One region of the Aminobacter sp. P4_D5 genome, then DNA from elsewhere that is predicted to be linked to it. Evidence: riboswitches for the same ligand, from Rfam matches in the RefSeq annotation. Region 1 holds a riboswitch; each other region holds the start of a gene.
The links. Region 1 has a riboswitch for cobalamin ahead of bluB (5,6-dimethylbenzimidazole synthase). Riboswitches for the same ligand answer to the same signal wherever they lie in the genome.

Region 1 (2,255 bases):
GCCGACCTCAGATGGTCGCCGATCCGTGGCACCATCGTTGGCTTCAACGGCGCAACCTTCGTGGAAGGCTCGACCACTCCGGGCGAAAGCGGCTCGATTCTCTATGCTGGGCGTCTCAGCGTCGAGCGTGAAATCCGCGCGAACCTCACGGGCATGGCAGCCGTGGGCGCCGGTTGGCGCGACTATGCCGACTCCGAGGACCACGATCTGACGCTGACCGCCGAAGCAGGCATGACCTGGTGGCTCAACCGCTATGCCGGCCTCACCGGCAGGCTGCGCCATGAAACGTTCACCAGCACACTGCCCAACCGCGATAGCACGACCAACACAGTGTTCCTCGGGATGAGAATCCAGCGCTAGGATTCAGGGGCAACGAGTTCGGCGGCAATCGCCTTCAGCGCTTCTTCTCCGCCACCGGAAAACACCTCGCTCATGATGAGATCGGCCAGCGGCAGGCGGCTGCCCCAGCCATGCCTTTCAAGGTCGGGCTTTTGCGCGAATTCGGAGACCCGGCCAACGCAGAGATAAGCCACCGGCACGACATGATCTGGAATGCCTAGCAGCTGCTTCAGCGCCTCGCGGTCGAGGATGCTGACCCAGCCGACGCCGACACCTTCGGCACGCGCCGCCAGCCAGAAATTCTGCACGGCGCAAACGGTGCTGTAGAGATCCATTTCCGGATTGTGCCAGCGTCCAAGCGGCGAATTTTCCGAGCGGCTCCGGTCGCAGGTGACGACAAGGTTGAGCGGGGTCTCGCAGATGCCTTCGAGCTTCAGCTTGCGGTAAAGTGCCTGCCGTTCCTCGGCGATGTGCGGCAGTTCCTGCTGGCGCGCGGCGAAGAACAGGTCGCGCACTTTCTGCCGGCGCTCGGCATCGCGGAGGACGATGAAATTCCATGGCTGCATGAAGCCAACCGACGGCGCGTGATGGGCAGCCATCAGCAGCCGCGCCAGCAGCTCATCTCTCAGTGGGTCAGGCCGAAAATGGCTGCGCACGTCGCGGCGCGTGAAGATGGCGCGGTAGACGGCATCTTGTGCAGCTTGGTCGAAACAATTGGAATTTAAATGGTCAGCCGGCATCGCGTATCCCCTTGCGAGCAATCGATTTCCCCCGCCTGACCATGCGGAGGACGATTTCTGCCGGGCCGGTCTTCTGGCTCGAGTTCAACCCGTTGTCGGCACCTTCCCATTCAAGATGAACAGTGGCTTTTGCCGATACGGTCCCTCTTACAGCGTTGGGCACGCCACGGATTTGCACCGTGTTCCCGATTCTCCCGCATCGCTGCGGGCACCTGGCAGGACATGTCTATCTGGAGCAGGCCCCGATGGCCATCGCTCCGCGCGCCCAAAATTGACGCGCGGGCGACATTGCAGCCGCTTTAGCGGCCCGGCTTCATCTCGTGCAGCAAGCCTTCGATGACACCGGCCATGCTTTTGCTGAGATCCGAACGCGACAGGGCAAATGCGACATTGGCTTCGACGAAGCCTTCCGGCGAGCCGCAGTCGAAGGTGCGGCCGCGATAGTGGTAGCCGTAGAAACGCTGCTGCTTTTCAAGCTTCAGCATCGCGTCGGTGAGCTGGATCTCGTCGCCGGCGCCACGCTCCTGGCTTGCCAGGATGTTGAAGATCTCAGGCTGCAGGATGTAGCGGCCATTGATGAAAAGGTTGGAGGGTGCCGTACCCTGCTTCGGCTTTTCCACCATGCCTTCGATTTCGAAGCCGGTGTGGACGGCCTTGCCCTGTCCGACGATGCCGTATTTGTGCGTCTCGGCGGGATCGCACTCCTGCACGGCGATAATATTGCTGCCGGTTTCGGCGTAAAGCTCGACCATCTCGCGCATGCAGCTCTTTTCCGACTGCATGATCATGTCGGGCAAAAGCAGTGCGAAAGGTTCGTCGCCGACCAGTTCGCGCGCGCACCAAACCGCATGGCCAAGGCCAAGCGGCACCTGCTGGCGGGTGAAAGAGGTCTGGCCCGGCCCTGGCTGGAGCCGCTGCAGCCGTTCAAGCTGTTCGATTTTGCCGCGCTGTGCCAGCGTGTCGTAGAGTTCGAACTGGACGTCGAAATGATCTTCGATGACCGCCTTGTTGCGGCCGGTGACGAAGATGAAATGCTCGATCCCAGCCTCGCGTGCCTCGTCGACCACGTATTGAATCACCGGACGGTCGACAACAGTCAGCATTTCCTTCGGGATCGACTTGGTGGCAGGCAGAAAACGCGTGCCCAAACCCGCGACCGGAAAAACTGCCTTGCGA
Region 2 (2,255 bases), on a different contig from region 1:
CTCGACGACGCCATGCAGTCGAGCAAGCGTCTGCTTTTCGAGTACTGGGCGCATGAAGCCTCGCTGTTGCCGCTAGAGACCTTTCCCCTGATGCGCTGGCGTATGGCGCGGGCTGAGGAAGGGATGTATGGCGGGCTTGCCAAGTTCGGCCGCGCGAACAGGCCTTACATAGAGGAGATTTTCCGCCACGTGGTCGACCGCGGCCCGATCGCCGCTTCCGAGATTGAAGGCGCCAAAGGTTCGGGCGGCTGGTGGGGCTGGAGCCGGGAAAAACACGCTTTCGAATGGCTGTTCTGGGCTGGCCGCATCACCACCCATTCGCGCCGTGGCTTCGAGCGACTTTATGATCTGCCCGAGCGAGTCTTGCCCGCGGGCATTTACAACAGTCCCATCCCTGCCCCGGCCGACGCGCATCGCGAACTGTTGCGAATCTCCGCCCGGGCCCATGGCGTCGCGACGGCCGCCTGCCTGCGTGATTACTTCCGCCTGTCGCCCGCCGAAATGAAAGGTCGCCTCGAAGAGCTGGTCGAAACGGGCGAACTGATTCCCGTCCGCGTCGAGGGCTGGGACAAGCAGGCCTACCTGCACGCCCAGGCCCGCATTCCACGTAAGGTCAGTGCCCGCGCCTTGCTCGCGCCGTTCGATCCGCTGGTCTTCGAACGCAGCCGCGCCGAAAGCCTGTTCGGCTTCCGCTACCGAATCGAGATCTACACGCCGGCCGAAAAGCGCCAGTATGGCTATTATGTCCTGCCCTTCCTGCTCGGCGAACGAATCGTCGCGCGCGTCGACCTCAAAGCTGACCGCCCAGCCGGTGTCTTGCGCGTCCATGCCGCCTATGCGGAGCCCTGCGCCCCGCCCGAAACGGCGGCCGAACTCTATGAAGAGCTGCAGCAGATGCGTGACTGGCTTGGCCTCGAAAGCATCAAGGTCACACCGGCCGGCGATCTCGGACCGGCGCTGAGCGACATTGCGGGTCGCTCCCTCACGTTGACTCCACCCCTCGCGAAAGCMTAAATCGACCCAGACGGTCTCCTCCCGGCAAGGGGAGGAGCTAAGAGGGAATGCGGTGCGGCGCTTTTGGCGTCAAATCCGCGGCTGTCCCCGCAACTGTAAGCGACGAGCCAAGACCGGTAACCACTGGGATGTCCTCCCGGGAAGGCGGCACGAAGGCGACGACTCGCGAGCCAGGAGACCTGCCGTCTGAAACATTGATCCGATCGCCTGGCGGGTGTCCCAGGCAAGGAGCCTGGTATTTTGGAACTCGACGACAATCTCTCTGTCGAAATTTTGGACGCATCCAGCGATGGCGCCGACCTGCGCGCCGCAGCGGATGTGACGATTCTCGTCTGCTCATCCTGCCGCGACGAAAACGGCTCGGACGCTCATCCCCGCGCAGGCGCCAAGCTCGCCGAATCCACACGCGCCGCCGCTGCACAAGAAGGCATCACGGTGCGCAGCGTCGAATGCCTCGGCAACTGCAAGCGCCGCCTGAGTGCGGCGATCCTGCGCGACGGCTCATGGAGCTACGTCTTCGGCGATCTCGCCATTAGCTCGGGCGACGACCTGATCACCGGCGCAAAACTCTTCGCCACCTCGACCGACGGCCTGATCCCGTGGCGAGGCCGTCCCGACAGCCTCAAGCGCGGCCTTGTCGCGCGCATCCCTCCCCTCGACCTCATCAAGGAAGACAAATGACCGCCTCCGTCGAACGCGTCCCCTGTACCGTCATCACCGGCTTTCTCGGCGCCGGCAAGACGACGCTGCTCCGCCACATCCTCGAAAACGCCAAGGGCAAGCGCCTCGCCATCATCGTCAACGAGTTCGGCGATGTCGGCATCGACGGCGAAATCCTCAAAGGCTGCGGCATCGACACCTGCCCGGAGGAAAACATCGTCGAACTGGCCAAYGGCTGCATCTGCTGCACCGTCGCCGACGATTTTGTCCCCGCACTGGACCAGATCCTGTCGCGTTCGCCACGTGTCGACCACATCCTGATCGAGACTTCGGGGTTGGCATTGCCCAAGCCGCTGATCCAGGCCTTCCAATGGCCCACGGTCAAGAGCCGCGTCACGGTCGACGGCGTCATCGCCGTTGTTGACGGCCCAGCGCTCGCAGAAGGCAAGGTCGCCGCCGACATGGACGCGCTCGCCGCCCAGCGCGCCCAGGACGAGACGCTCGACCATGATGATCCGGTCGAAGAAGTGTTTGAAGACCAGGTCGCCTGCGCCGACCTCATCATCCTGTCGAAAAGCGAC
Region 3 (2,255 bases), on a different contig from region 1:
GGTGGCGCGATGCTATCGCGACGTGGCCGATGCCGGCCCGGACCCCGATGCAGTGCACCTCGACGACGCCGACTATGAGGCGATGATCGATGAAACGCTCGCCGAGCATCCCGGCAATGGCCCGCTATGGCTGTTTGCCTATGGTTCGCTGATCTGGAAGCCCGAGGTCGAACACACCGAAGAGAAGGTGGCGCTGGCGCGCGGCTGGCATCGTTCGTTTTGCGTCAGCATGAACCGCTGGCGGGCAACGAAAGAGCAGCCCGGACTGATGATGGGCATGGATCGCGGCGGCCAGTGCAAGGGCGTGGCGCTCAGGCTCATGGACGGCGACAGGCGCGAACAGCTCGACAAGCTCTACCGCCGCGAGATGACGCTGAAGCCCTCGACCTACAAGCCGCGCTGGCTGAACCTTGTCACCGACGACGGCCCGCTGACCGCCCTTGCTTTCGTCGTCAATCGCGGCGGCCGGGCCTATGCCGGCGCACTTGGCGAGGACGAGGTTGTCGAACGGCTGGCCACAACCTGCGGCCATTGGGGCTCGGCGGCGGACTATCTCTACAATGTGGTGAAGAACCTCGAGCAGCGCGCCATCCACGACCGGCATCTGTGGCGGCTGCAGCATCTGGTGGCCGAACGAATCGCGGCCCGGAGCTGATCGCCAAAACGCCGCATTCGCACCGCCCGGCGTCGGAATTTGGTTTGCCGCCCAAGGCATTTGTTTCTATAGTCGTGGCGTCGTCGGTTCCGTTACGGAATCAAGAGGGAATGCGGTAAGGGCCTTTTGAAGGTCCGAAGCCGTGGCTGCCCCCGCAACTGTATGCGGTTAGCTCTCCCCAAATGCCACTGAAGCTTGCTTCGGGAAGGCGGGGAAGGGTGTCGATCCGCAAGCCAGGAGACCTGCCGGCGACAGGGACACTTCTCGAGGCCCTCGGGTGGAGGGCGAAAGGACTTTAAGATGACTACTGTTTCTGCAATCGGCGCCGACGTTTCCTCGCAGTCGCGCACAATGCAGCTCGCGCTTGCGGCGCTGCTTGGCCTTTTCGTTGTTGGCTTCCTCGGGTTCTCGCATATGGACGTGGTGCACAACGCTGCCCACGACTATCGCCACTCGATGGCTTTCCCCTGCCACTAACGAAGGCACCCCAACCATGTCTGTATTTCGCAACGTCGTGTTCATCGCGGCGATCAGCGGCCTATTGGCCGGCGTGATCCTTGCCGCGCTCCAAACCTATGCAACCGTTCCGCTGATCCTCAAGGCCGAAACTTACGAAAATGCCGGCGGCGGCCATGAGCATGCCGCGGCCCCAGCCGCTGGCACTGAAGCGACCACGTCAGCACCTGCGGCGCAAGCCATGGCTCCCACTGAAGAGGAAGCTGAAGCCTGGGCACCCGCCGACGGCTTTGAGCGTTTCGCCTATTCGGCACTGGCCAATATCGTCAGCGGCGTCGCATTCGCGCTGATCCTGGTCGCGGTTTCCGAATTTGCCGGCGGCATCGCCAACTGGCGCCAGGGCGTGTTCTGGGGCTTTGCCGGCTTTGCTGTCTTCACACTCGCGCCGGGCCTAGGGCTGCCACCTGAGTTGCCCGCCATGCCGGCGGCCGACCTTGGCGCGCGCCAGATCTGGTGGACTATGACGGTGGTGGCAACCGCTGCCGGCTTGGCACTGATCGCTTTCAAGCAGTCGCTGCCGCTCGCCATCCTCGGCGTCGCGCTGATCGTTGCTCCGCACATCATCGGTGCGCCGCAGCCAGAAAGCCATGATTCGCCGATACCGGCCGACCTGCACCACAGCTTCGTCGTCGCCGTGACCATCACCAACCTGGTTTTCTGGGTGGTGCTCGGAGCTGTCGCGGGGGCTGTGCGGCAGCGTTTCATGGGTACGCAGGGCGCATTGCGCGGCAGCTTTGCCTAAGAAGCTGACATTTTTGCTAGGCGGTGCGCGCTCTGGAAAGAGTGCGCACGCCGAGCGGCTGATCACCGCATTCCCTGCGCCATGGAGTTACATCGCCACCGCGCAGGCCTATGACGACGAGATGCGCGAGCGCATCGATATCCACCGCTCCAGGCGCGGCGAAGGCTGGCGAACAATGGATGCGCCGCTTGATTTGATAGCAACGCTCGACAGTGTCGCCGATGGCGAACCGGTACTCATCGATTGCCTGACGCTGTGGCTGACCAATCACATGCTGGCCGATCATGACGTGGAAGCGGAAAGTGCCCGGCTCGCCGAGGTGCTGTCGCGGCCGCGCGGCCC

Region 2: it holds a riboswitch for cobalamin, as region 1 does, so the genes downstream of both, AC1DWF_RS11285 (DUF1636 family protein) here and bluB (5,6-dimethylbenzimidazole synthase) in region 1, are expected to answer to the same signal.
Region 3: it holds a riboswitch for cobalamin, as region 1 does, so the genes downstream of both, AC1DWF_RS06525 (CbtB domain-containing protein) here and bluB (5,6-dimethylbenzimidazole synthase) in region 1, are expected to answer to the same signal.

The regions. Positions count from the first base shown of each region.
Region 1 is NZ_JBFUIP010000039.1:1,138-3,392, reverse strand. It holds gene AC1DWF_RS11000 (outer membrane beta-barrel protein) at 1-360, shown strand, start outside; gene bluB (5,6-dimethylbenzimidazole synthase) at 357-1,079, opposite strand; cobalamin riboswitch at 1,126-1,310, opposite strand; gene galU (UTP--glucose-1-phosphate uridylyltransferase GalU) at 1,379-2,255, opposite strand, start outside.
Region 2 is NZ_JBFUIP010000040.1:21,914-24,168, reverse strand. It holds gene AC1DWF_RS11290 (winged helix-turn-helix domain-containing protein) at 1-1,014, shown strand, start outside; cobalamin riboswitch at 1,009-1,215, shown strand; gene AC1DWF_RS11285 (DUF1636 family protein) at 1,255-1,695, shown strand; gene cobW (cobalamin biosynthesis protein CobW) at 1,692-2,255, shown strand, end outside.
Region 3 is NZ_JBFUIP010000018.1:16,277-18,531, forward strand. It holds gene AC1DWF_RS06520 (gamma-glutamylcyclotransferase) at 1-655, shown strand, start outside; cobalamin riboswitch at 723-919, shown strand; gene AC1DWF_RS06525 (CbtB domain-containing protein) at 956-1,132, shown strand; gene AC1DWF_RS06530 (CbtA family protein) at 1,149-1,913, shown strand; gene cobU (bifunctional adenosylcobinamide kinase/adenosylcobinamide-phosphate guanylyltransferase) at 1,906-2,255, shown strand, end outside.